Rubrivirga marina: one gene and its partner. The protein of the gene in region 2 interacts with the protein of the main gene of each other region in a pairwise test. Links are inferred from orthologs where the notes say so. Each region holds a gene or a part of one and is shown on either strand. Other genes may lie near its edges. The genes, in order: BSZ37_RS11430 and BSZ37_RS19200.

What was found.
Region 1: the proteins of BSZ37_RS19200 (region 2) and BSZ37_RS11430 interact in binary tests that used the Escherichia coli proteins (3 or more experiments, as listed by UniProt). The link is inferred for Rubrivirga marina from one-to-one orthologs.

The regions. Positions count from the first base shown.
Region 1 is NZ_MQWD01000001.1:2,737,702-2,749,045, forward strand. Bases 8,357-11,344 are described here. They hold BSZ37_RS11430 (sulfate/molybdate ABC transporter ATP-binding protein), read right to left. Parts: upstream 10,389-11,344; coding sequence 9,324-10,388; downstream 8,357-9,323. Other genes in these bases: BSZ37_RS11420 (acylphosphatase), read left to right, coding at 8,357-8,440; prmC (peptide chain release factor N(5)-glutamine methyltransferase), read left to right, coding at 8,479-9,369; cysW (sulfate ABC transporter permease subunit CysW), read right to left, coding at 10,385-11,296; cysT (sulfate ABC transporter permease subunit CysT), read right to left, coding at 11,299-11,344. Outside these bases: BSZ37_RS11355 (Sec-independent protein translocase subunit TatA/TatB), read left to right, coding at 1-46; sucD (succinate--CoA ligase subunit alpha), read left to right, coding at 155-1,036; yihA (ribosome biogenesis GTP-binding protein YihA/YsxC), read left to right, coding at 1,105-1,716; BSZ37_RS11370 (hypothetical protein), read right to left, coding at 1,752-2,096; BSZ37_RS11375 (rhomboid family intramembrane serine protease), read left to right, coding at 2,154-2,771; BSZ37_RS11380 (HAD family hydrolase), read right to left, coding at 2,775-3,500; rpmA (50S ribosomal protein L27), read right to left, coding at 3,621-3,881; rplU (50S ribosomal protein L21), read right to left, coding at 3,927-4,241; nadD (nicotinate-nucleotide adenylyltransferase), read left to right, coding at 4,463-5,083; BSZ37_RS11400 (glycoside hydrolase family 3 protein), read left to right, coding at 5,116-6,675; BSZ37_RS11405 (hypothetical protein), read left to right, coding at 6,782-6,991; BSZ37_RS11410 (hypothetical protein), read left to right, coding at 6,988-7,206; BSZ37_RS11415 (phenylalanine 4-monooxygenase), read left to right, coding at 7,270-8,100; more of BSZ37_RS11420, read left to right, coding at 8,162-8,356. UniProt on the Escherichia coli protein: Part of the ABC transporter complex CysAWTP involved in sulfate/thiosulfate import. Responsible for energy coupling to the transport system.
Region 2 is NZ_MQWD01000001.1:4,486,729-4,502,764, forward strand. What follows is about bases 7,818-10,816. They hold BSZ37_RS19200 (glutamate-5-semialdehyde dehydrogenase), read right to left. Parts: upstream 9,961-10,816; coding sequence 8,674-9,960; downstream 7,818-8,673. Other genes in these bases: BSZ37_RS19190 (hypothetical protein), read left to right, coding at 7,818-7,937; BSZ37_RS19195 (HAD family hydrolase), read right to left, coding at 7,942-8,670; proB (glutamate 5-kinase), read right to left, coding at 9,953-10,816. In the rest of the region: asnB (asparagine synthase B), read right to left, coding at 1-1,278; chromosome segregation protein SMC, read left to right, coding at 1,937-5,491; BSZ37_RS19185 (hypothetical protein), read left to right, coding at 5,576-6,055; more of BSZ37_RS19190, read left to right, coding at 6,114-7,817; more of proB, read right to left, coding at 10,817-11,086; BSZ37_RS19210 (multifunctional oxoglutarate decarboxylase/oxoglutarate dehydrogenase thiamine pyrophosphate-binding subunit/dihydrolipoyllysine-residue succinyltransferase subunit), read right to left, coding at 11,163-15,023; BSZ37_RS19215 (sulfotransferase family protein), read right to left, coding at 15,216-15,728; BSZ37_RS19220 (T9SS type A sorting domain-containing protein), read right to left, coding at 15,864-16,036. UniProt on the Escherichia coli protein: Catalyzes the NADPH-dependent reduction of L-glutamate 5-phosphate into L-glutamate 5-semialdehyde and phosphate. The product spontaneously undergoes cyclization to form 1-pyrroline-5-carboxylate.

The DNA of each region.
Region 1 (11,344 bases), 1.7 Mb from region 2 along the record:
GCAGCCCGCCCCGGAGTCGCCGGCCGACCCCCAGTCGCAGGCGTAGCCCGCACCCGCTCGGCCTCGGCGCGCAGGGACGCCGAGGCCGGCCCACCGGCCCTGCCGGTCCCCTCTCGCTCACCGTCCCTGCAGCCAGACCCCCGCACCTCTTCGAATGAGCATCCTCATCGACAAAGACACCCGCCTCGTCGTCCAGGGCATCACCGGCAAGGAGGGCTCCTTCCACGCCGAGCAGATGATCGAGTACGGCACGACCCTCGTCGCGGGCGTGACGCCCGGCAAGGGCGGCCAGACGCACCTGGACCGGCCCGTCTACAACACGGTCTCGGAGGCCGTCGAGAAGGAGGGGGCCAACGTGTCTGTCATCTTCGTCCCACCGCCGTTCGCCGCCGACGCGATCCTCGAGGCGGCCGACGCCGGCGTCGACACCGTCATCTGCATCACGGAGGGCATCCCGGTGCAGGACATGATCCCGGTCAAGCCCTACGTCGACAAGAAGGGCGTGACACTCGTCGGCCCGAACTGCCCCGGCCTCCTGACGCCGGGCGACTCGGTCAAGGTCGGCATCATGCCGACGATGATCTTCTCGCCGGGCGCCGTCGGCGTCGTGTCCCGCTCGGGGACGCTCACGTACGAGGCCGTCGACCAGCTCACGCGCGCCGGCCTCGGCCAGTCGACGGCCATCGGCATCGGCGGCGACCCGATCATCGGGACGACGCACCTCGACGCGATCCGGATGTTCAACGAGGACCCGGAGACGGAGGCGATCGTGATGATCGGCGAGATCGGCGGGTCCGCCGAGGAGGAGGCCGCGGCCTACGTCAAGGCGAACGTCAAGAAGCCGGTCTTCGGCTTCATCGCGGGCCGCACGGCGCCTCCGGGCCGCCGGATGGGCCACGCCGGCGCCATCGTCTCGGGCGGGAAGGGCACGGCCGAGGCCAAGCTCGAGGCCATGCGCGAGGCCGGCATCACGACGGTCGAGAGCCCGGCCGCCATCGGCGAGACGGTCAAGGACCACTTCGCGGCCGTCGCGTAACGAGGTCGGAGTTCAGAGTTCGGAGTTCAGTCTCGAACCCTGGACTCCGACCCCTGAACTCCGACCTCATGAAAGTCAAAGACGCCCGGTTCGTGCTGTCGGCGCCCTCGTGGAAGGCGCTGCCGCCGCCGGGCGCGCCCGAGGTGGCGTTCGCCGGGCGCTCGAACGTCGGGAAGAGCTCGCTCCTCAATGCCCTCCTCGGGAGGAAGCAACTCGCCAAGACGAGCGGGACGCCGGGCAAGACGCAGGCGCTCAACTACTACGCCGTCAACCCCAACCCGCAGGGCCACCCGGACGTGTTCCTCGTGGACCTCCCGGGCTACGGGTATGCCAAGGTCTCGCAGAAGCAGCGGGCGGCGTGGCAGCGGCTCATGGGGCGCTACGTGATCGAACGGGCGGAGGAGGGCACGCTCAAAGCGGTCGTCCAGCTCATCGACGCGCGGCACCCGCCGACGAAGATGGACCTCGAGCTGCTGGCGATCATGCTGGAGAGCCCGGCCCCGCACCTCATCGCGCTGACGAAGGCCGACAAGCTGTCGGCCAACGACAAGCAGAAGGCGGTGGCGGCGCTCAACCGGGAGCTCGCGCCCTACGGCCTCGTCCTCCCGACGGTCCTCACCTCGGCCGAGAAGAAGCGGGGCCTCGGCGAGCTCTGGGGCTGGATCGACACGGTGCTGTAAGTCTGTCCGGCTCGGCGCCGAGGCGGGGCGGGTGGCTAGAGCCGGACCCAGGCGTTCGTCTGCCCGCTCGCCGGGTTCTCGAGGCGGAGCGTGTCGCCGTCGAGGCGGATCCGGAAGCGGCCGTCGTCCGTCGCCCCGTCGATCCACTGGAGTGTGAGGACCGAGTCCCCGATGATGGCGTAGCGGGCCTCGTAGACCTGCGGCTCGTCGCGGGCGCGCTCGACGATCCGCGCCGTGCCATCGGCGAAGAACTGGTACCGCATGTCGAGCGTGTCGGCCCCGGCTGCGCGCCACGTGCCGACGTACGGGCCGCGGCCGTCGCCCCGGCACGCGCCTGCGGCGAGCGCGAAGATGGCGAGGAGCAGGAGGCGGCGGGGCACGGGGCGGAGCACGGCGGGGCGACGCGGGTAAGGTAGCCGCCCACACGCCACCCCCCGATGCTTCAAGAGCTCCTCGCGCTGCCGCCCGTCACCCAGTTCTTCCTCACGCTGAACGTCGTGATCGGGGCATACACGCTGCTCGCCAACCCCGCGCTCATCGACCGGTGGGCGTTCAAGCCGTACCGGGTGGTCCGGGAGAAGGAGTGGAGCCGGTGGCTGACGGCCGGGTTCGTGCACGTCGGGTTCATGCACCTCCTGTTCAACATGATCACGCTGTTCTACTTCGGCCCGCCGATCGAGCGGACGGTCGGGACGTGGCGGTTCCTCGTGATCTACATCGGCTCGGAGCTCCTGGCCAACGCCCTTACGTACTGGAAGTACAAGGACCGGCCGGAGTACTCGGCCGTGGGGGCCTCGGGCGCGATCTCAGGCGTGCTGTTCTCGTTCTGCCTGTTCGAGCCGTTCGCGATGCTGTACATCTTCTTCGCCATCCCGATGCCGGCCATCGTGTTCGCTGTGCTCTACGTCGCCCTGTCGATCTACGCGTCGAAGCGGGAGGTCGGCCGCGTGGCCCACGAAGCCCACCTCGGCGGCGCCCTCGGCGGCCTCGTCCTGACGATCCTGCTCTATCCGTCCGCCGTCACGACGTTCCTCGCGAAGATCGGGCTGGGCTGAGCGTCAGAGGCCGAGCCGGTCGAGGAGCGTCTGCCAGTTGTCGAAGGCGAAGGCGCCGTCGGGCGCGCGGTCGGCGTCGCCCTTGTACCACGCGACGCGCCAGCCGGCGCCGGTCCCACCGCGGACGTCTGAGAAATACGAGTCGCCGACGTAGAGCACGTCGGCCGGCTCCAGCGGCTGCCCGAGGCGGGCGGAGGCGTGCGCGCGGACGTGCTCGAACAGGGCGCGGGCGGGCTTCATCACGCCGACCTCCTCGGAGATGACGACGAACGCCGCGCGCTCGGCGATCTCCGGCAGTTTCTCCAGCTTCCCCCGCTGCTGGGCCGAGAACCCGTTCGTGAGGACGCCGACGGGAAAGGCGTCGGCGACGGCGTGGTAGGCCTCGCGGGCGCCGGCGGCCCAGCGCCAGTGGGCGGCGTAGCGGTCGAGGTAGTCGCGGCTGAACGTCTCGGGCTCCAGCGTGTCGCAGCCCAGCGCCTCGAGGAGCCGCTCCGACCGGAGCCGCTTGAGGTCGGCCGACGTGATCGTCCCCGCGCCGAAGTCGCGCCAGAGCGGGACGTTGCAGTCGTGGTACGTCGCCTGGACGTGCGCGAGCTCGTGGTGCCCGAGGTGCGCGTGGTGCTGGCGGTGCACGTCGGCGAGGGCCGCGCGCTCGGCGGCCTTGTGGTCGAGGAGCGTGTCGTCGAGGTCGAACACGACGACGGCGGGGCGGGGGGCGTCGAGGGGCATGTGGAGAGGCTAGGGGAGGGGGGCGCCCGCGGTGCGTCACCCCCGGAACGGACGACGCCCCCGCGGCCGGAGCAGCGGGGGCGTCGCGGGTCCGTCGGCCAGAGGCCGCGGCGGGGGAGGCTAAGCCTCGACCTCGTCGATGTGGACGTACTTCCGGCCGCCGGTCGAGACCGCGAACCGGACGCGGCCGGTCGCCGTCGCGAAGAGCGTGTCGTCACCGCCACGGCCGACGTTGATGCCGGGGTGGAACTTGGTGCCGCGCTGGCGGACGATGATCGTGCCGGCGTTGATGACGGCCCCACCAGGGGCCTTCACGCCGAGCATCTTCGGATTCGAGTCGCGACCGTTCTTGGACGAGCCGACGCCTTTTTTGTGTGCCATCTCGGTGGGGGGCTGTGCTTGCGGAGGGAGGGCTGCGGGCCGGCCTTAGTTGACCGAGAGGCCGCCGATCTTGATGTGCGTGAACGGCTGCCGGTGCCCGTTCTTGACGCGGTAGCCCTTGCGGCGCTTCTTCTTGAAGACGATGACCTTGTCGCCCTTGACGTGGTCGAGGACCTCGGCCGTGACCGAGGCGCCGCCGACCGTCGGGGCGCCGACCGTCACGCCGGAGTCGCCGGAGACGAGGAGGACGCGGTCGAACGTGACGTTCTCGCCGACGTCGTCCTGGAGGCGGGGGACGTAGAGGCGGTCGCCCTCGGCGACCTTGAACTGCTTGCCGCCGATCTCGACGATTGCGTACATGGGAGTGCGGGCTTGGTGATCCCCCCGCCTGGCGGTCCCGGCGGCGCCGGGCAGGCCCGCGGAGGGGCGCGGGACAGAGCCTGCAAAAGTAGGGATCGAGCGCCCCGATGATCGGGTGATTTGGCGAAGATTGGCCGTTTCGCCGGGCTTTCGCGGTCCGCGGCACGCGTCCGCCTCGTTCGCGTACCCCGACGCCCCGTCTGACCTCCCCCGATCACCCGATGCCAACTGGCCTCTTCGGCGGCTCCTTCAACCCCCCGCACGTCGGGCACCTCGCCGTCGCCGAGGCGTGCGCCGAGGCGGCCGGCCTCGACCGCGTCCTGTGGATGCCCGCCGCGACGCCGCCCCACAAACAGGGCGACCCGGCGCTCGCGCCGGCCGAGGCCCGCCTCCGCATGGTCGAGGCCGCCATCGCCGGCAACGATCGGTTCGTGGTCTCCGACCTGGAGATCGCCCGCGGCGACGTCAGCTACACCGTCGACACCCTCCGCCGACTCCACGACGACGGTCTGGGAGGACTGGCGCTGATCCTCGGGGGCGACAGCCTCGCGGGCTTCCCGGGCTGGCGGGAGCCCGAGGCCATCGTCGGCCTCGCTCGCCTCGTGGTGTACCGGCGGCCGGGCGACCGGGTCGACCTCGGCGCGCTTCCGGAGTGGATCGGGGGCCGCTGCACCGTGGTCGACGGGCCGGCGCTCGACGTCTCCAGCACCGAGCTCCGCGGGCGGATCGCGGCGGGGCGGACCGTGCGCTACCTCGTGCCGGACGAGGTCCGCGGCGTCATCGAGGCCGAGGGGTGGTACCGGCCCGGTGGAGGATCGGCGGGGATCGGCGGGGCGGGGTGACCGTAGGAGCGGGCCCACCTCTCCCGTCTCCCGTGCCCCTCTCCCTCGAAGACAAGGCCGCCGGCCTCCTCATCGTCCGTCTCGGCAACAACCTCCCGCCAGCGGTCACCGCCAGCGAACAGGAGGCCGAGGTCGCCGCGCTCCTCGACCGGCTCCCCATCGGCGGGCTCATCTTGTTCAACGGCCGCTGGCCTGACACGCGCGACACGCTCGCACGCCTCCAGGCGAAGTCCGAGCGCGGGCTGATCGTCACGACCGACATGGAGCGGGGGTTCGGGCAGCAGGTCATCGGTGGGACGGTCTATCCGCACGCGGAGGCGTTCGGCGAGGTCGGCGACGCCGCGACGGTCCGGCAGTTCGCCGAGCAGGCGAGTCGCGAGGCCCTGGCGTGCGGCGTCCACGTGACGTACTCGCCGGTGGCCGACGTCGATCGGAACCCGGACAACCCGATCATCGGCGCTCGGGCGTTCTCGTCCGACCCGCAGCGCGCGGCCGAGTTGACAGCGGCGTTCGTGGAGGGCGTCCACGCGGCGGGCCAGTTCGCGACGGCCAAGCACTTCCCCGGCCACGGCGGCACGACCGGCGACTCGCACGACGGCCTCCCGACCCTCGACGACGACCGCGAAACGCTCGAGGCGACGGACTTCGTCCCGTTCCGCGCGGCCATCGAGGCGGGCGTGGACGCCGTCATGACGGCCCACATCGTCTACCCGGCCCTCGACCCCGAGAACCCGGCCACCCGCTCGAAGGCGATCCTCCGCGGCCTGCTGCGGGACGAGATGGGCTTCGAGGGCGTCGTCGTGACCGACAGCCTCCAGATGGCCGGGGCGAAGGTCGACGGCACGACCGAGGGCGAGTTGGCCGCGGACCTCCTGGAAGCCGGCGTCGACCTGTTCGTGGACGCCGTCGACCCGGAGGCCCTCGTGAAAGGGCTGGCCGAGGCTGTCCGCGCCGGACGGGTCTCGGAGGCCCGCCTCGACGAGTCGCTCGCCCGGGTCGAGGCGCTCCGCCAGCGGCTCCGCGACCGGTTCGGGCCGGACGTGTTCGCGACGCCGCCGTACCCGGCCGAGACCGTCGCGGCGCCGGCGCACCGAGACCTGGCCGACCGCGTGGCCCGCGACGCCGTCGAGGTCGCCCGCGGCCCGCTCCCCGACCTGGGCGACGGGACGGGGACGCTCGTCGTGCTCGTCAAGCCGGCGCCGCGCCCCAACGAGCCCGAGACGATGCCGATGGGGGAGGCCGTCGCTGAGCACCTGCCCGGCGCCGTCTACCGCGAGCTCGAGCCGACGCACGAGGACCAGGACGAGCCGTTCGACGAGATCCGCCTGCTGGCCAACGACGCCGAGCGGCTCGTGATCGCGACCGTCGCCCGGCCGGCGGCCTGGAGCACGTTCGGGCTCGAAGCCCGCGAGCGCCGGTTCGCCCAGCGGATGATGGAGAAGCACCCGACCACGCTCGTCGTCCTCGGCGACGCCCGCGGCCTCCGCGGCTACGACGGCTGCGACTCCGCCCTCGTCGTCTACTCCGACGTCGCCGCCTCGCAAGTCGCCGCGGTCGAGCGGCTGGCGGGGAAGGGGGCGGCGTCTGCGTGAGCCCCCGGCTTCGGCACCGAGGCGGGCAGAGTGGGGGGACGCTCTGGGCCGCACGTCGCCCGACCCCGCCCTCTTTGCCTCACGCCTCGGCCCGCACGCCTCCCCGATGAACCTTCCCACCGAGCGGCTCGTTCTGGCCTTCGGGTGTGGGATCGCGGCCGTGGCCTACCTCTACTGGACCCTCGAGGCGATCGACCTCGGCCTCGGGTGGACGTCCATCGCGTCGGCCCGGGCGGCGGTGGTCCTCGCCGGAACCCTCCTCCTCGCCCTCGTCCTCCGGGCTGCGGCCCGCGCCAACCCACCTCCAGACCCATGACCTCCGGAACCAACTACCGCTGGGTGACCGCCCTCATCGCGGCCCTCGTCGTCGGCCTCGTGGCCGCCATCGTCACACCGCGCTTCGGCGACTCCGACGGGGTCGACTGGCTGGTCACGATCGCGCTGGCCGTCCTGGCCGGCGCGCTCGTCGCGCTCGCCACCCGTGAGAAGACCGACGACGGCGCGCACATCAAGGACGACGTGCTCCCCTAGCGGAGCCCCTACGCCCGGCGCGCGTAGCTTCTGGAAGCCCTTCCGATTCTCCCCCCGTTCCCCATGACCGACCCGACCGACGCCCCCGTTTCCGCCTACGAGAAGCCGCCCGCCGACGGCAAGGAGGTCGACCCCCGCTGCGTCCCCCAGAACCTCGACGGCCCGCCCCCGATCGGCGACGAGATCGAGCCGCCGGACTACGACGAGGAGAGCCAGGAGAACTGGCGGTTCCTCTTCGAGCGCCAGATGTCGCTCTTGCCCGGCCGCGCCGGCGAGGCGTACATGGAGGGCGTCGAGACGCTCGGCATGACGAACCGTGAGATCCCGCACCTCCGCGACCTCTCGCGGCGGATGGAGGAGGCCGCCGGCTGGCGGATCGCCCGGATCCCGGGCCTGCTCCACGAGCGCGACTTCTTCGGCCTGCTCTCGGACCGCGTCTTCCCCTCGACCGACTACATCCGTCGGAAGGACGAACTCGACTACACGCCGGCGCCGGACTGCTTCCACGATATGTTCGGCCACATGCCGATGCTCTGCGAGCCGGCCTTCGCCGACTTCTACCACCTGTTCGGGCAGAGCGCGCTCCACGCCGAGGGCGTCGACCGCCAGTCGCTGGAGCGACTCCACTGGTTCACCGTCGAGTTCGGGCTGATCAAGCAGGAGGTGGGCGAGCGGATCTTCGGCGCCGGCATCCTCTCGTCGAAGGACGAGGTCCAGCACGCCCTCAGCGACGCCGTCGAAAAGGTCCCGTTCTCGGTCGACGCCGTCATCGACCAGGACTACGACGTGTGGCACCTCCAGCCGAAGCTGTTCGTGCTCGACTCGTTCGAGCAGCTCGAGACCGACTTCCGCGCCTGGGCCGACTCGCGCGGCCTGCTCCCGGCCGACGCCTGAGCCCGTCGCTCGAGCCCACTCCGCCCGCCTCGGGGACGCCGCCGAGGCGGGCGGCCTGCTCATGGACCGACTAGAGGCCACCGTTTCGGGACGCGTCCAGGGCGTCGGGTTCCGGCGCTACGTCCAGCGGTGGGCGCGGAAGCTGGACCTCGCGGGCTGGGTGCGGAACGAGCCCGACGGGACCGTCCGCCTCGTGGCCGAGGGCGACGCCGAGGCGCTCGACCGCCTCACGCGTCTCCTCTGGGGCGGGCCGCCGCCAGCCGACGTGGCGTCGGTCGACGCGGAGAGGGGGAAGGCGACAGGATCGTTCGACGGGTTCGACGTCCGGTACGAGCGGTAGGCCCGCGGGCGTATCCTCCGTGCGAGCCCCCTGTCCGAATGACCCGCCGCGCTCTGCTCGACGACGCTGTTGACCGGCTGGCCGCGGCCGGCATCGAGGACGCCCGCCGCAACGCCGAGTGGATCGTGGAGGAGGCCACCGGGGCCGACCGCGCCGCGCTCTACGCCCGGCCCGACGTGGTGGTCGAGCCCGTCGAAGTGGCGCTCGTGGCGCGCTACGTCGCCCGCCGCGCCTCTGGCGAGCCCGTCCAGTACGTCCTGGGCCACACCGACTTCTACGGGCTCCGGGTGGCCGTCACGCCCGACGTGCTGATCCCGCGGCCCGAGACGGAGGAGGTCGTCGAGGAGGCGCTCCGCCGGATCCGGGACGCCGAAGCCCCGTGGGTCCTCGATGTGGGAACGGGCAGCGGCGCGATCGCCCTGGCCGTCAAGCACGAACGGCCCGACGCCGAGGTTTTCGCCGTCGACGTGTCGGCTGGCACCCTCGCCGTGGCCGCCTCGAACGCCGACCGCCTCGGCCTCGACGTCACCTTCGTCGAGTCCGACGCGCTGCGGCCCCAGTTCGCCGCCGACGTTCCGCCGACGTTCGACCTCATCATCTCGAACCCGCCCTACGTGCCCGAGGCGGAGCGGCCCGGGCTCCAGGTCGAGGTCCGCGACCATGAGCCTGCGTCCGCGCTGTTCGTCCCGGACGCCGACCCGCTCGTGTTCTACCGCGCCCTCGCCGGCCACGCCGACGCGCTCCTCCGCCCCGGCGGCTGGCTCGTCGCCGAGACGCACGCCGACCTCGGCGGCGCCGTCGGCCAGCTCTGGACCGAGGCGGGCCTGGTCAAGGTGGAGGTCCTGCCCGACCTCGCCGGCCGCGACCGGATCGCCGTCGGCCGTCAGGCCGCCCCGACGAACACGCGAGCGACACGGGGCGTCGCGTAGAGCGTGTGGCCGAGGACGAGCGGGAGCGTGCCGGCCCGCTCCCGCGTGACCGAGGCCTCCAGACGCTCGCCCGTGTCGTGCCGCTCGAGCTCGACCCGCACGAGCGGCCCGACCGCGCTCACGCCGCGGAGGATCACCGCGAGCGACGGCTGGGCCGGCGCCTCGGCGCTGAGGTCGAGGTCGTGAGGGCGGACGAACGCGACGGCCGCCGCCGTCTCCGTCTCGGCGTGGTCGGGGAGGGCGAACCGGACGCCCGCGACGTCGGCCTGCCCGTGGTGGACGACGCTCCGCATCGGGTTGACCTCGCCGAGGAAGTGGACCACGAACGGGCTCGCCGGCCGGTCGTAGACCTCCGTCGGCGCGCCGACCTGCTCGACGCGGCCGGCGTTCATGACGGCCACGCGGTCGGCCACCTCGAGCGCCTCCTCCTGGTCGTGCGTCACGAACACGCTCGTCACGTGGAGCTCGTCGTGGAGGCGGCGGAGCCAGCGGCGGAGGTCGCGGCGGACCTGCGCGTCGAGCGCACCGAACGGCTCGTCCAGGAGGAGCACCTCGGGCTCGACGGCGAGGGCGCGGGCGAGGGCCACGCGCTGGCGCTGCCCGCCGGAGAGCTGGCTCGGGTACCGGTCGGCCGTCCAGTCGAGCTGGACGAGCCCCAGCAGGTTCATCACGCGCTCGCGGATCTCTCGCTTCGGAGGCCGTGTCCGGCGCGGGCGCACCGTCAGCCCGAACGCCACGTTCTCGGCGACCGTCATGTGCCGGAACAGGGCGTAGTGCTGGAACACGAACCCGACGCGGCGCTCGCGGACCGGCCGCCGCGTGGCGTCGGCGCCGTCGAACCGGAGGGACCCGGCGTCGGCGGCCTCCAGCCCCGCGATGATGCGGAGGAGCGTGGTCTTGCCGCACCCGCTCGGGCCGAGGAGGGCGACGAGTTCGCCCGACGGGACCGTCAGGCTCACGTCGTCGAGGGCGGTGAAGGCGCCGAAGCGCTTGCTGACGTGGTCGATCTGGATGCTCATGCGGGGGCCTCGGTGGTGGCGAGCAGGGGGCGCTCGGGGGGAAGGAGGACGGTGCGCCGGGCGGCCTTCCGCTCCACGACTTCCTTGGCGACGAGTGTCGCGAGGGCGAGGAGCGTGAGGAGCGACGCGACGGCGAAGGCGGCGGAGAACTGGTACTCGTTGTAGAGCACCTCGACGTGGAGCGGGAGCGTGTTGGTCTTCCCCCGAATGTGGCCGGAGACGACCGACACGGCGCCGAATTCCCCCATCGCGCGGGCGTTGCACAGGATCACCCCGTAGAGCAGGCCCCACTTCACGTTGGGCAGCGTGACCTTGAGGAACGTCTGCCACGGCCGCGCACCAAGCACGATCGCGGCCTCCTCCTCCTCCGTCCCCTGCTCCTGCATCAGCGGGATGAGCTCGCGCGCGACGAAGGGGAACGTGACGAACACGGTCGCCAGGACGATGCCGGGCGCGGCGAAGACGATCTGGAGCCCGTGCGCGACGAGCCACGGACCGAACAAGCCGTGTGCCCCGAACACGAGCACGAACATCAGCCCCGAGACGACAGGCGAGATCGTGAACGGGAGGTCGATGAGCGTGATCAACAGGCCCTTGCCTCGGAACTCGAACTTTGCGACGGCCCACGCCGCGGCCAGTCCGAACACGGGGTTCAGCACCACCGACGCGCCGGCCGCCATCAGCGTGAGGCGCACGGCCGACCGCGCCACCGGCTCGGTGACGGCGGCGGCGTACGTGCCGAGGCCGCTCGCGAGCGCCTGGACGAAGACGACGGCGAGCGGGAGCCCGAGGAAGAGGAGGAGGAACCCGAGCGCCGTTCCGAGGAGGACACGCCGGACCCAGGGTGGCTCCGTCGTCGCGGTCTCGATCGGGGCCGCCGCGGAGTAGAGGGGGATCGTGAGGTGCACGGCTAGACGTGGCGGCGCTGGGTCCAGCGCTGGAGGAGGTTGATAGCG
Region 2 (16,036 bases):
GCCCTCGCTCGGGCGCTTCGCCTCGGGGTTCAGGCGCATGGCGACGTCCATGAACCGCTGGTCCAAAAACGGGACGCGCGCCTCGACGCCCCACGCGGCCATCGCCTTGTTCGCGCGGAGGCAATCGAACAGGTGGAGCCGGTCGAGCTTGCGGACGGTCTCCTCGTGGAACTGCTGGGCGTCGGGCGCCTTGTGGAAGTAGAGGTAGCCGCCGAAGATCTCGTCGGCCCCCTCGCCCGAGAGCACCATCTTGATGCCCATGGCCTTGATCCGCCGCGCCATGAGGTACATCGGCGTCGCCGCGCGGATCGTCGTGACGTCGTAGGTCTCGAGGTGACGGATCACGGAGGGCACGGCGTCGATCCCCTCCTCGACCGTGAAGTGGAGCGTGTGGTGCTCCGTCCCGATGTACGCGGCGACCTCCTGGGCGGCCTTGAGGTCCGGGCTGCCTTCGAGGCCGATGGCGAACGAGTGGAGGTGGGGCCACCACGCCTCCTGCTGGTCGTCGGCCTCGACGCGCTTGTGGGAGTACTTCTGCGCGAGCGCCGCCGTGATCGAGGAGTCCAGCCCGCCGGACAGGAGCACGCCGTACGGCACGTCGGTCATGAGCTGGCGCTTGACGGCCGCGTCGAGCGCCTCGCGGACGGCCTCGGGCGCGGCGCCGTTGTCCTTGACGGGCTCGTACTCCATCCAGTCCCGCGTGTAGTAGCGGACGGGCTCGCCGACTCTGCTGTCGAGGACGTGGCCCGGAGGGAACGTCTCGATCTGCTTGCAGACCGGCACGAGCGCCTTCATCTCGGACGCCACGTACAGCGTCCCGTGCTCGTCGCGACCGGTGTAGAGCGGCATCACGCCCATCGGGTCGCGCGCGATGAGGTACCGGTCCTGCTCCGCGTCGTAGAGGACGAAGGCGAAGATGCCGACGAGCGTGTCGAGGAAATCGGCCCCGTGCTCCTGGTACAGGGCGAGGATGACCTCGCAGTCGGAGTCGGTCTGGAACTCGAAGGGCTCCGACAGCCCGGCCCGCAACTCGCGGTGGTTGTAGATCTCGCCGTTGACCGCGAGGGCGTGCGTGCCCGCCGGGTTGAGGAGCGGCTGCGCCCCGTGGATCACGTCGACGATGGCGAGCCGCTCATGCGCGAGCACGGCCTTGTCGGTGGCGTAGACGCCGGACCAGTCGGGGCCGCGGTGGCGCTGGAGGCCGCTCAGGCGGACGGCCGTCTGGCGCGCGGCGGCGGGGTCAGTGGCGAGGTCGAGGAGTCCGAGGATGGAGCACATGGGTCCGGGGGTGGAGATCGGGCGGGGCGGGCAAAAAAAAGCGGCCCCTCCTGAAGTGGAGGGGCCGCTCGGGTCGGTGTGTGGGGTCTGCCTTAGACCAACGCACGCCGGCACTCGCGCCTCCTCCAGGAGACGGGATTGCGATTGGCGTTGTTGAGAATCCGGGTCAAGGCAGGGCGCCGGTCGGTTGCCTTCACGATATCGCCAGAATCGGCGACGGGTCAAGGGGCGACGGGCTTTTCCCCTGGAGCCGTTGTCCCCCACCAGTTGGCCGGGGCGGCCACTCGGCCCATGTGCCCAGTCCGAGACGGGGAAGCGACGTTTCGAACGTCCGATTGTGAATCCGACGGCTTCGTGACACGAATCCCACATCTTCCCGTAGGATAGGGCAAGGGAAGCCGCCGCACGACGTCCATCTGCGCAGCGGCACCTGGGGCGCGGGGGCCGTGGTGGGACCCCGCGCCCCGCCCTTTGGGGCGGCCCCGGCGGTCGGCAGACGCCGCGCCGGGGCCCGCCACAAAGGGATTGGGGCCCGAGCCAACGGCCGCGAGTCGCCCCGCCTCGGCACCGAGGCAGAGGGAGTCGGCCACGGCTCGCTCCACGTCGAAGGGCACGCCGGGCTGTCGATATCTTCCGGGCCTCCCCCGGACCCCGCCCCGTGTACCTCAGCCGGCTCGACCTCCACGGCTTCAAGAGCTTCGCCCAGAAGACGTCCGTGGACTTCTCCCCCGGCGTCACGGCCATCGTGGGGCCCAACGGGTGCGGCAAGTCGAACGTGATCGACGCCGTGCGGTGGGTCCTCGGCGAGCAGCGGTCGCGGCTTCTGCGGAGCGAGTCGATGGCCGGCGTCATCTTCAACGGGTCGTCGGGGAAGAAGCCGCTCGGGATGGCTGAGGTCTCGCTGACGGTCGAGAACACGCGCGGCGTCCTCCCCACGGAGTATTCGGAGGTCACAGTCACGCGCCGGCTCTACCGCAACGGCGACTCGGAGTACCTCCTCAACGGGACGGTCTGCCGGCTCCGGGACATCCTCGACCTGTTCATGGACACCGGGATGGGCGCCGGGGCCTACTCCGTCATCGAGCTGTCGATGGTCGAGGACATCCTCTCGGAGCAGGCCGACGACCGCCGCCGGCTGTTCGAGGAGGCCGCGGGCGTGACGAAGTACAAGCGCCGCCGCGCGCAGGCCCTCCGCAAGCTCGACTCGACGCAGGCCGACCTGACCCGCCTCGACGACATCATCGAGGAGGTCGACAAGCAGGTCCGGTCGCTGTCGCGCCAGGCCCAGAAGGCCGCGCGGCACGAACGACTGGCGACGCGCCTCCGCCGGCTCGAACTGGCCCTCGCGGCGCACGACGTGACGCGGCTCCAGGACGAGCGCGACCGGCTTGAGGCCGCGGTCCAGGAAAAGGGCACCGAGGCGGAGGGACTCGGGGCGAAGGTGGCCGCGGGCGAGGCCCAGATCGAGGGCGCGCGGACGGCGCTCGTGGGGCTCGAACAAGACATGGCGAAGGCCGCCCGCGCGCTCCAGACGCACGCCGAGACGGTCCAGAAGCTGGAGGCCGAGATCCGCCTCGGCGACGAGCGCCAGTCGGCCGGGCGGCGGGCCCTCGAGCGGATCGCGCGCGAGCGCGACGCCGACGCGGTCCGCGCGGCCGACGCGGAGCGGGACGAGGCCGAGGCCGCCCAGCGGATCGAGACGGCCGAGGCCGCGCTCGCCGAGCGCGACGCGGCGCTCCTCGTGGCGGAGGGGGAGCGGACGGAGGCGCGCGACGCGGCGGAAACGGCCCGACAGAACGCGCAGTCGGCGCGGGCGACGGCGGCAGAGGCGACCGGGGCGCTCCGCGACGCCGAGCGGGCCGTGGAGCGTGCCCGCGACCGCCGCGCGTTTCTGGAGCAGGACGCCGAGCGTGTCGCCGCCGAGCGCCAGCAGCTCGCCGACGCGCCGGAAGCCAAGACCGATCGTGCGCCGCTCAACGATGCCGAGTCTGCCCTCGACGCGGCCAACACAACGCTGACGCGAGCCGTCGAGGCCCGAGACGCCGCGCGCGCCGCGTTCGAGGCCGCCGACGCCGACCGGCAGCACGCCCGCGCCGCCGCCCAGGCCGCGAAGGCGGAGGCCGACCTCCTCCAGGCGCTCGTCGAGGCCGGCCCGGGGGGCGACGGCGCCGTCGCGTTCCTCGTCGCGCATCCCGATGTCGAAGCGCCTCTCCTGGCCGAGGTTGTCGGGGCGAAGGAAGCGGACCGGCTCGCACTCGACGCGGCGCTCGGCGCGTGGTCGCAGGCCCTCGTCGTCCCGGACGAGGACGCCGCCGACGCCGCCATCGGCCGGCTGCGGGCGGCGGATCAAGGACGGGCGACGTTTCTCGTCCTCTCGCGCGTCGGCAAATCGCAGACGGAGCGATCGCCGGTGCCGCCGGGCGCGACGCCCGCACTTGACCTCGCCCGCGCCGACGAACGGTACACGCCGCTGCTCCAGGCGCTCCTCGGCAACACGTTTGTGGTCGAGTCCATGGTCAAGGCTAGGTCGCTGCGCGACGCCTACCCCGTCGCCCGGTTCGTGACGCGCGAGGGCGCGTGGACCGACGCGAGCGGCGCCGTCCACGGCGGGAGCCCGACCCCCTCGGACGCCGCCGGGCGGATGGGCGTCCGCGAACGGCAGGCCGAGGCGGCCGACGTGCTCGACGCCGCCGAGCGCGCCCGGGAGGCCGCCGAGCAAACCGCCGAGGCGGCCCGAGCCGACCGCGACGAGGCCGAGACGGCCCGCCGTCAGGCGGAGTCAGACCGCGATCGGGCGCGCGACGCGCGGGACAAGGCCCGCGACGCCGTCACCCGTGCCGAGGCCGCCGCGCAGGCCCAGGAGGCCCAGTCCGCCCGCCTCGGCGCCCGTGCGGAGGAGATCCGTCAACAGATCGCCGCCCTCCCCGAGACGGAGGCCTTGGAGGACGCTGTCGCCGCGCGCCAACTCGAAGCGTCCGACGCCCACGCGCGACAGGCCATGGCCGACGCCGCGCTCGACGACGCGCAGAAAGCCCGCCAGTCCGCCGAGGCCGCGTGGAGCGACGCCCGACTCGCACACGCCCGGTCGCAGTCGGCGGCCCAGGCCGCCCGTGAGGCCCGCGACCGCGCCGCGCAGACGCGCGCCGACATCGCCCGCCGCCAGGCCGACCGCGACGCCGAGGCGGGGCGGGTCCGCGCCGAGATCGCTGAGGCGGCCGGCTCTGCCGAGGCGGTCACGCAACAGCTCGACGCCGAGCGCCGCAAGACGGACGACCTCCAGCAGCGCGCGTCCGACGCCGAGACGGCCGTCCTCGAAGGCCGGGCGCGCATCGCCGACGCCGAGCGCGCGCTCCGCGAGATCCGCCAGGCCCGGGAGGCCGCCGCGACGGCCCGCGCCGACGCCGAGCGCCGCCTCGCCGAGGTCTCGACCCGCCAGGAGACGACGCTCGAACGGCTCGACGAGGAGCACGGCGCCGACCTCGACGAGGCCAACGCCGAGCTCGACCGGCTCCAGGCCGAGGAGTCGTTCCGGCCCGAGACGGCCCGCGCCGAGATCCCCGACCTCCGCCAGAAGATCCGAGCGCTCGGCGCCGTCAACGCGCTCGCGCTCGAGAGCTACGAGACCGAGCAGGAGCGCCTGAGCTTCCTCCAGGAGCAGCGTGCCGACCTCGCCTCGGCGGAATCCTCGCTCCTCGAGACGATCCGCGAGATCAACGAGACGGCCCGCCAGCGCTTCGACGAGACGTTCACGCAGGTCCGCGCGGCGTTCCAGAAGATCTTCTCGGACCTCTTCGGCGGCGACGCCTCGGCCGACGTGGCCCTCGACGGCGACGACCCGCTGGAAGCGCCGGTCACCATCACGGCCCGGCCGAAGGGCAAGCGGCCCGTCTCGCTGACCCAGCTCTCGGGCGGCGAGAAGACGCTCACGGCCACGGCGCTCCTCTTCGCCATCTACCTCGTCAAGCCGAGCCCGTTCTGCATCCTCGACGAGGTCGACGCCCCGCTCGACGACGCGAACGTGGGCCGGTTCATGCGCCTCATCCGGTCGTTCGCCGACTCGACGCAGTTCATCCTCGTCACCCACAACAAGCTGACGATGGAGGCCGCCGACCGGATGTACGGCGTGACGATGCCGACGCCGGGCATCAGCCGGCTCGTCGGCGTCCGGTTCGACGAGGCGGAGGGCGCCGCCGTCGAGGCCGAGCCGGCGTAGCCCCTCCGCCTCGACGCCGAGGCGGAGGGAGCCGGCATGTCCCGGCGCGCGGGGGCGCATGCCGTTGTGCCCTTGAAGCGTCGTTTGCAGCGCGCCACCTTCGGCGCACTCGCGCTCCGCTCCGATATGCCGAACGTCGTGCTCCTCCTCGCCGCACTGGCATTCGCCGGGTGCGACGTCTTCGAGTCGAGCGAACCGGTCGCATTCACACGGATTGCCCTCCCCGCCCGCCCGGTGCTCGTCAACGGGACGACCGTGGTCCGAGGAGACTACCAGCTCAGCGCCTTCACGCGATCGGTGAACGACAGCCTGATCTCGGTCCCGACCATCGACTTCGACCGCCAGACGGTCCTGGGGGTGTTTTATGGGGGATCGTTCCACGCGGGCTGCCGCGGAAACGTGGAGACCATCGAGGGCATCCGGTTGGCGGGCGACGCGCTCATCGTCGAGGTCGGCCCGCTACCGGACCTGGGTCCGTGCCGGGCCATCGTGTATCCGTCCGACATGGTCGTGGTCAACGCGCGGGCCACGTCGGTGCGGTTCGTCGGGGCGGTCCCGCAGTAGAGCACGGGAACGGCCCGGTGGGGCTCCGGCGTAGCTTGGCCGTCTCCCCCCGACCGCTATGCCCGACGCGCTCGACTCGACCGCCGAGGCCCTCTCCCGACGGCTCCTCGCCACGGCCCCCGCCGACCGGCCCCGCACGGCGCTCGACGTGGACGGCCTGCCGGCGCCGGTCGCCCACCTGCTCCGCGCCCGGCTCGCCCTCGCCGTCGACGACGCGGCCCCGCGGGCGTCCGAGTGGATCGGTGGGAGCGACGTCGAGGCGGCGGCGGCCGACTGGCGCGAGGCGGCCACGCGGGCCGTCCGCTTCCCCGCCACCGTTTGGGCCGACGCCGTCCGCCAGGCCGTTCGCCTCGCCCTGGCCCACCTCGTCCGCCCCGCCGCGACGCTCGCCGACGCCGCGTTCGAGGGCGAGACCGGGCCGCTGCCGATCGGGGTCGCGCTCGACCGGGCCCGCGCGTTCGGCCCGTATCCGTACCTCCCGCAGATCGCCGCTCGTTACGCCGAGCGGAAGGGGGTCGAGGCGCTCGGGCGCGACGAGTTCGCCGGACTCCTCCAACGGATCGACCGCCGGATGGTCTCGACGTTCGGCCCGGCCGACTGGATGACGCTCCTCGGGCCGCTCGTCGCGCTCGTTGGCCCCGTCGGCTCGCCGCCGGGGACGATCCCGACGGGCCTGCTCCGTCCGCTCTTCGAGGCCCGCGGCGCCGACAGCCTCGCCGACGTGCTCGACGGGATCGACGCGGTCACGGCCGACGAGCTCCGCGCCCGCCTCGGCGCCACGCTCACGCCCGACGAGCCGGACCCCACGCCCGAAGCGCGGGTTGAGGACCCGACCGCCGGGACGCCCGAGCCGTCGGCCCCGCAGCCCTCGGCTCCCCCGTCTGCCCTCCCCGCCGACACGGCGGAGGCCGACGAGCCACCCGATCTCGAGTCCGAGTCGGCCCCCACCACGGAGGCCGCCGCGAGCGAGCCCCCCGACTCGCCTTCGGCGGCCGGGGAAACCGGCACTCTCGAATCGTCGAGCGAGTCGCAGCGCGCCATCGCCACGGCGCCACCGGACCTTCACGCCCCGCCCTTGCCGCCCGTCGCGGACGGCGTCCGCCCGCCTGCGATCGGCTCGAGGTATCAGTCACCGGAGTACGACGAGGCCCACGACTCCGAGGTGCTCGGCCCCGCCCGGCCCGCCGCACCACCGCCCGGACCGGAGCCCGATGAGCCGGAGGGCGAGGACGGGATGGACGAGGTCCGCGACGTCATCGCTGCGCCGAGGGAAGACCCGCGCGCGCCCGACGTCCCGGTGCTGGACCTCCCCGACGAGACCCACGAGGCGGACGCGGAAGTCTCGGATGACCTGCCACCCGTCCTCGCCGACGAGCCCCCCGCCCCGACGACGGCCGAGGCGCACGAGGGTGACGAGGAGCCGTTGTGGATGCGGATCGCCCGGCGCCAAGCCGAGCCGGCAGCCGGGGCCCGGGATGCCGAGGAGCCTCCTGCCGAAGACAGCGCGCCCGACGACGAGCCGCTCTGGAAACGGTTCGCCGCCTCAGAGCTCGCCCAGAAGCTCCCGACCCCACCCCGCGATCTGGCCTCGTCCGGAGACCTCGACGACGTGCCCAGCAGCCCCACGCTCGACGCCCTCGAAGCCCGCGTCCTCGGCCCCGGCGCCCGTGACCGCCGTGCCTGGTACGTCGAGGAGCTGTTCGAGGGATCGCCGGGCGCCTACCACCGGACGCTCGACCGGATCGACCGGGCCGCCAGCTACTCCGAGGCCACCCACATCGTCTCCGCCGACATCTTCCGCGCGCACCACGTCAACCCGTACACCGACAGCGCGGTGGCCTTCATCGACGCGCTGCAGGTCCAGTTCGACGTGCGCCGCTAGCGGGTCAGGCCGCCTCGGCACGCCGACGGACGGCCTCGGCGAGGTCCTCGGGCTCGACGAGCCCGTCCGCGGGGAGCACGCCGTCGCGGACGAGGTCGAGGAGGCCGGCGCGCGTGAACTCGGTCGGCACGGCGAGCACGGTGAGCCCGGCCGCGACGGCGGCCCGCGCGCCCGTCGGCGAATCCTCGATGGCGAGGGACCGGGCGGGGTCGGCGCCGACGTGTCCGAGCGCGAGCTCGTAGCCGCACGGGTCGGGCTTGTGCGCCTCCACGTCGTCGGACGTGACGACGGTGTCGAACGCGTCGCCGAGGCCGAGGGCGTCGAGGACGGGCCAGGCGTTGGCCCGGTCGGTCGTCGTCACGATCGCGGTGGCGTGAGCCATCCGGTGGGCCGTCTCGACGACCGCGAGCGCGGCGGGCAGCGCGTGGCGGCGCACGAGGTCGGGGTCGCGGAGCATCCCGCGATAGCGTCCCAGCCGGAGGGTCACGAACGACTTCCACGGCTCGACCGAGGGATCGTGCGCCCGGGCGGCCTCCGCCAGGTCGAAGTGGTCGAGGAGGCCGGCGGCGATCGTCTCCCGTCCGCCCCCGATGTAGGGGACGTAGGCCGCCTCGACGTCGGCCGGATCGATGTCCGGGCGGAGCTGGTGAGCGGCCCAACCGTAGGACTGGCCCTTCAGCGACTCGGTGTCGGCGAGCGTCCCGTCGAGGTCGAAGGCGAGGAGGTCGAGCACGGGCTAGCTCGCGCGGGGCGGGACGGCGTGGCGCGTCTCGCCGGCCCCGTGGACGACGAACTTCTGCGTCGTCAGCGCCTCCAGCCCCATCGGGCCGAACGCGTGGAGCTTCGTCGTCGAGATGCCGATCTCCGCGCCCAGCCCGAGCTCGCCGCCGTCGGAGAACCGCGACGACGCGTTGACGAGCACGACCGACGCGTCCACCTCGCGGACCCACCGGCGGGCCGCGGCCACGCTCTCGGTCGCGATGACCTCAGTGTGCTGCGAGCCGTACGTCGCCACGTGGTCGAGCGCGGCGTCGAGCCCGTCGACCACCCGGACGGCGATGATCGGCGCGAGGAACTCCGCCTCGTAGTCCGCCTCGGTGGCCTCGGGGACCGACTCGCCGAGGATCCGGCGCGTGGCGGCGTCCCCACGGAGCTCAGCGTCGTGGGCGGCCAGCTCGCGGTGGGCGCGCGGGAGGAAGTCGGCGGCGACGGCCTCGTGGACGAGGAGCGTTTCGAGCGCGTTGCAGACGCCGGGCCGCGAGAGCTTCCCGTCGAGGAGGAGGTCGAGCGCCACGTCGAGGTCGGCCGTCTCGTCCACGAACAGGTGGCAGACGCCCTTGTAGTGCTTGATGACTGGCACGCGGCTGTGCTCGTCGACGAACCGGATGAGGCCCTCGCCACCGCGCGGGATGACGAGGTCGAGGTGCTCGCTCATCCGGATGAGGTCTTTGATCGCCTCGCGGTCCGTTGTCGGGACGAGGGTGACCGCGGCGGGGTCGCCCCCCTCCCCTTCCAGCGCCTCGTGGAGCGCCGCCGCGACGGCCCGATTCGAGTGGACCGCCTCCGAGCCGCCCCGTAGGACGACCGCGTTGCCGGCCTTAAAGCAGAGTCCCGCCGCGTCGGAGGTCACGTTCGGCCGGGCCTCGTAGATCATGGCGATCACGCCGAGCGGCACGCGCATCCGCCCGACCTCGATGCCGCTCGGCCGCCGCCGCGTTTCGGCCATCTCACCCACGGGATCCGCGAACGACGCGACCTCGCGGAGCGCATCCGCCATCCTCGCAATCCGCTCGGGCGTGAGCGTGAGCCGGTCCGTCATCGCCTCCGACAGGCCGCGCTCGGCGGCGCCGTCGAGGTCGCGCTGGTTGGCCTCGAGGATGGCGGCCTCGTGCGCTTCGAGGGCGTCGGCCATCGCCCGAAGCGCTCGGTTCTTGGCGTCGGTCGAGAGCGTGGCGACCTGCCGGGACGCCCGCTTGCAGGCGACGACGAGGTCTTCGAGCGTGGCGGTCGGGATCTCAGCCATCGGGATCGGGAGTCTCAAGGAGCGCAAGATCGTCACGATGGACGACGGCCGAGGGGCCGGCGTAGCCGAGGACCGCTTCCAGCTCCCCGCTCTGCCGTCCGCGGACGCGCACCAGCTCGTGAGCTGCGTACCGGACGATCCCCCGCGCGAGCACCCGGCCCGCCTCGTCGGCCACCTCGACCGGCTCGCCGCGGCCGAAGTCGCCGGCGACAGCCACGACGCCGGGCGCCAGCAGCGACGCGCCGCGGCGGCAGACGGCGTCGGCCGCGCCCGCGTCGACCACGAGCCGGCCGGCGACTGGCGTCGCGTGCAAGAGCCAGTGCTTTTTCGCGGGGAGCGGCGGGTCGAGCGCCCGAAACAGCGTCCCGTGGAGCGCCCCCTCCGCGAGCGCGCCGAGGCGGGCCGCGTCGGTGCCGTTGACGAGGACCGTGTCGATCCCGCGCGAGGTCGCCTTCTCGGCGGCCTGGAGCTTCGTCCGCATCCCACCCGTTCCGGCGTCGGTCCCCGCCCCGCCCGCGAACGCGTGGACGCCCGCGTCGACCCGGTCCACGACGGGCACGAGGCGGGCGCTGCCGGTCGTCCGCGGGTCGGCGTCGAACAGGCCGTCGACGTCGGTCAGGATCACGAGGAGGTCCGCCTCGGCGAGCACGGCGACGTGGGCGGCGAGGTTGTCGTTGTCGCCGACCTTGAGTTCGTCGACCGCCACCGTGTCGTTCTCATTGACGACCGGGACGACCCCGCGACCGAGCAGCTCGGCGAGCGTGTTCCGCGCGTTGAGGAAGCGGTCGCGGTGGACGAGGTCGTCGTGCGTGAGGAGGACCTGCGCGGTGGGCGCGTCCAGAAATCGCCCCCAGTGGCCCATCAGCCGGGGCTGGCCGACGGCCGCGAGCGCCTGCTTCTCGGGGATCGTCCGCGGCCGGCCCCCGCCCAGGGCGGCGCGTCCCGCCGCGACGGCGCCCGACGACACGACGACGACCTCCCGCCCGGCCGCCCGACTCTCGACCACGAACCGCGCGATGGCACCGAGATGGACGTCGCTGGGCACGCCGTCCGGCGCCACGAGCGCGCTCCCCACCTTCACCACGGCGCGCGACCAGGGGCGGAGCGGGGTCGATGTAGAATCCATAGGATCGCAGTGGCCTGTCAAACGACGTAGGGGCACACCGGCGGCGTGCCCCTACGAGTCCACCGAGGCGGGCGCGCTAGCCCTCGATCCCGAGCGCGGCGCGGAGGACCTGTTCCTGCACGGCGGCGTGGACCTTGGCCGAGCCCGCGGCGGGCGAGGCCGCCGCCGGCCGGCCGGCGTACGTCACGCGGTGCGAGCAGTCACCGTGGAGGTCTTCGCGGAGCGCGTCGAGGCGGGGCTGGACGAACGTCCAGGCGCCCATGTTGGCCGGCTCCTCCTGGAGCCACACCACGGGCTTGCCCTCGAAGCGCGCCAGCTCCTCGCGGACGTCGTCCTCGGGGAACGGGTAGAACTGCTCCAGCCGCGCGACGGCCACCGACGACGGGCGGTCGAGCGCCTCGCGTGCCTTGAGCGCGTCGTACACGACCTTGCCCGAGCAGATCACGAGGCGGTCCGCCTCGGGCGCCTCGGACGCGATGAACGGGCGGTAGGCGCCGTCGGCGAGCTCGTCAACCGACGTCACGGCCTCCGGGAGGCGGAGGAGCGACTTCGGCGTCATCACGATCAGCGGCTTCTTGGCGCCGCGCAGGACCTGCCGGCGGAGCGCGTGGAAATAGTTGGCCGGCGTCGAGTAGTTGGCCACGATGAGGTTGTCCTCGGCGCACGCCTGGAGGAACCGCTCGAGGCGGCCCGACGAGTGCTCCGGGCCCTGCCCTTCGTACCCGTGCGGGAGGAGCATCACGAGCGACGACGTCTGGCCCCACTTGGCCTCGGCTGCCGTAATGAACTGGTCGATCATGATCTGCGCCCCGTTGACGAAGTCACCGAACTGGGCCTCCCACAGCACCAGTGCCGACGGGTCGGCCACGGAGTAGCCGTACTCGAAGCCGAGCGCCGCGTACTCGGAGAGAAGCGAGTCGTAGACCTGGAACCGGGCTTGGCCGTCGCCGGGGCCGCCCGGCGTGAGGTGGTTGAGCGGGAGGTACCGGTGGCCGTCCTCCTGGTCGTAGAGGATCGCGTGGCGTTGGCTGAATGTGCCGCGCCCGGAGTCCTGGCCGCTAAGGCGGACCGGCGTGCCCTCGAGGAGCAGCGTCCCAAACGCGAGCGACTCGGCGAAGGCCCAGTCGATCGTGCCCTCCTCGAACTGCTGGCGGCGGCGGTCGACGACGAGCCGGGCCAGCTTCTTGTGGACCTGGAGGTTGTCGGGCATCGTGACGAGCCGCTCCATGACGTGCGTCAGCGCATCGCGGGGGGCGGCCGTCTCGACCGCGGCGTCCTCGGTTTCGATCGCTACGGCGACGGGCTGGCGGTCCTTGTTCTTCTCCGCGAGCTCCTTGGTCTCCTCGAACGCCCGGTCGAGGATCGACTTGAAGTCGTCCAGGATCTCTTCGGCCTGCTCCGGGGTGAGCTCGCCGCGGCGGAGGAGGAGCTCGAGGTACAGCTTCCGGACGCTCCGGTGCGCGCCGATGTCGGCGTACATGAGCGGCTGCGTGTAGGACGGCTCGTCGCCCTCATTGTGGCCGTACTTCCGGTAGCAGACGAGGTCGATCACCACGTCCTTGTTGAACACGTTCCGGTAGTCGAGCGCGAGGCGCGCGACGCGGACGGCCGCCTCGGGGTCGTCGCCGTTGACGTGGAAGATCGGGGCCTGGATCATCCGCGCGATGTCGGTCGCGTAGGCCGAGCTCCGCGAGTGCATCGGGAGCGTCGTGAACCCGATCTGGTTGTTCACCACGAGGTGGACCGTCCCGCCCGTCCGGTAGCCCTCGAGCTGCGACAGGTTGAGCGTCTCGGCGACCACGCCCTGCCCGGCGAACGCGGCGTCGCCGTGGACGAGGATCGGGAGCACCCGGTCGCGGAGCCGTTTTTCGGACGCGTCCGGGTTGTCCTCGACGATCCGCTGCTGCATGGCCCGCGCCATCCCCTCGACGACCGGGTTCACGGCCTCGAGGTGCGACGGGTTGGAGGCCAGCGTGAGCTGCGTTTCCGAGCCGTTGGGCGAGGTGTGCGTGCCGGTCTGGCCGAGGTGGTACTTCACGTCGCCCGAGCCGTGGACGGCGTCGGGGTCGACGGTCCCCTCGAACTCGCTGAAGACCTTATCGTAGGGCTTCCCGAGGATGTTCGTGAGGACGTTGAGCCGCCCGCGGTGGGCCATCCCGATCACGACGTCCTCGGTCTCCTGGTCGGCCGCGTCGGAGATGACGGCGTCGAGGAGCGGGATCATCGTCTCGGCGCCCTCGAGCGAGAACCGCTTGTGCCCGATGTACTTCGTGTGGATGAACTGCTCGAGGGCCTCGGCCTCGTTGAGCTTCTCGAAGATCCGCTTCTTCCGGGCCGTGTCGATGGGCTCGCGGAACTGCTGGGGCTCGATCCGCTCGATGAGCCAGCGCTTCTCCTCGGGCGAGGAGAGGTGCATGAACTCGCTCCCGACGTGGCCGGTGTAGGTGTCCCAGAGCGTGTCGAGGATGTCGCGGAGCGTCATCGAGTGGTTCCCCGCGAGGCCGCCGCCCGTCACGCCGGCCATGCCGCCGGTGAAGAACGTCCGGTCGAGGTCCCAGACCGTGAGGCCGTAGCTCGCCGGGTCGAGCTCGGTGTGATTGCGGGGCTCGTAGCCCAGCGGGTTCGTGTCGGCGAGGAGGTGGCCGCGGACGCGGTAGGCCCGGATGAGCTCGTAGACGCGGGCCTGCTTCTCGACCTTCGAGGCCTTGGCGCCCGAGCCGAGGGCGGCCTTGCCGAGCGCCGGCGTCGAGTCGGCCTTGCCGCGGAAGGGCGGGATGTGGAGGCCGAGGCTCTGGAAGACCTCCTCGTAGAAGCCCCTCCCACCCTGGAGGAGCGTGGCGATGACGTTGAGGAACTCGCCCGACTCCGCGCCCTGGATCACGCGGTGGTCGTAGGTGCTCGTCATGGTCATGACCGGCGAGAGCCCGAGGCGGGACAGCTCGGCCGGGTCCATCCCCTCGTACTCCGGCGGGTACCCGATCCCACCGACGGCGACGATCACGCTCTGGCCCGGCATCAGCCGCGGCACGGACATCTGCGTCCCGATGCCGCCGGGGTTCGTGAGCGTCGCCGTCGTCCCGGCGAAGTCGTCGAGCTGGAGCTTGCCGCCGAGGGCGCGCTTGACGACGTCGTTGTAGGCGCCGAGGAACTCGGCGAAGCTGAGGGCCTCGGCCTTCTTGATGTTCGGGACGAGGAGCTGGCGCTTGCCGCGCTTCTCGATGTCGATGGCGAGGCCGAACGACGTGCTCGCCGGGTCGATCCGCTCCGGCTCGCCGTCGTGCTCGCGGAAGGCGGCCTTCATGCTCGGCACGGCCTCCATGGCCCGCACGATGGCGTAGGCGATGAGGTGCGTGAACGTGACCTTGTCGCCGCCGACGCGCTGTTGGTGCCGGTTGATGAGCCGCCGGTTCTCGCTGAGCAGCTTGACGGCGATCTCTCGCACCGACGTGGCCGTCGGGATCGTGAGGCTGGCCTCCATGTTCTCCACGATCCGTGCGCCGACGCCCTTGATGGCGCTGGCCTCGGCGCCCTCGGGCAGCGAGATGTCGGGGGCCGCCAGCCGGGCGGGGAGCTCCACCGGTCCGGTCGGAGCGCCGTCCCCGCCGGCGGGCGCACCGTTCGACGTGCTCGGCCTCGGCGCCGAGGCGGGCGGGGTCGGGGCGGCGGGGGCCGGCGGCGTCGGGCGCGGCGCGGCCGCCGGGGCGCCGTCGCCGCTGGCCGGCGTCGCGGGCGTGGCGCCGTGACCGTCGGCCGGCTCGCCCGCGAGCATCCGCGCCTTCGTGTCTGAGTCCGACGCCTCGGCGCCGATCGAGGCGGAGTACGTCGGGCCCGGGTCGAAGTCGGCGAAGAACTCGCGCCAGCTCGCGCTGACGGACTCCGGGTTCTGCCGGTACTGGGCGTAGAGGTCCTCGACGTAGCCGCTGTTGAATCCGAACATGCTGGGCGGCCCGGTGGGCCGAAAAGGAGTGCGTAGGGCAGCGTTCGAAGGTACGCGCCGGCCCCGGCGACTGATTCCTGAAGACGCGGCGGAGGGCTCGAACGCGACGCGGGCCGCCTCTGGGAGACGGCCCGCGGTGGTGGGACCCGGCAGCGGCGGGGCGGAACGGTGGGTTAGCGGGCTGGCCTCACGTCACCCCCGCCCCTCTCGGTAGAGGGAGGCGTCGACCACCCCGGCCATCGCCGCCGTGTCGAGGCGGAGCTCGAGGAACTCCGCGACGCACTCGGCCTGCTTCCGCGGGCACGCCACCGTGGCGGCGTAGGGCACATCGAGCGCGGCCGCGCCGGACCGCGCCGCGACCCACGCCTTCGCCCGCTCGACGTGCTGCTGGAAGGGCCCCCGCAGCACGTCTGGGCTGACGGCCGGGCGCCCCAGCCGCTCCAGCATCCGTCCCTGGGAGCGGAGCACTTCGTCCAGGTCCCGCTCCATGAACAGGACTCTGTAGTCGGCCCCATCTGGCAGATGAGGGAGGAGGGGCGCGATCACCTTGACGGCATGCCCCTCTGCCTCCGCCGCCCAGGAGTTGTCGATGCGAAGCCGTTTGACGCGGTCGTCCTCGTAATACCCCCGGGGGTTGCTCGCGTCCGGTGGCCGCGCCCCGTCCGTCACCGGAGGGAGGCCGCCGGCCTCGAGCATCTGCATCATGAGAGAGGTGCCAGAGCGGGGCAACCCAGAGACAACCGTGATCATGCGGGGGGGACCGGGGACTCGTGCAGCATGACGTACGTGTGGCCCCGGCGGCGTGCCGCCGGGGCCACACAGGGCCCGGAAGAAGGGCGCCTATCGGACGATCGTCACCGGGAACGTGTCGGTGAACGTCTCACCGGAAACGCGGACCATGTAGAGGCCGGCCGGGAGGCGTGCCCCGTCGATGTCGATGGTGCGGGCGCTCTCTGCCGCGAGCGTGCCCTCAAAGAGGACCGCGACGGGCTGTCCGAGCGCGTTATAGAGTT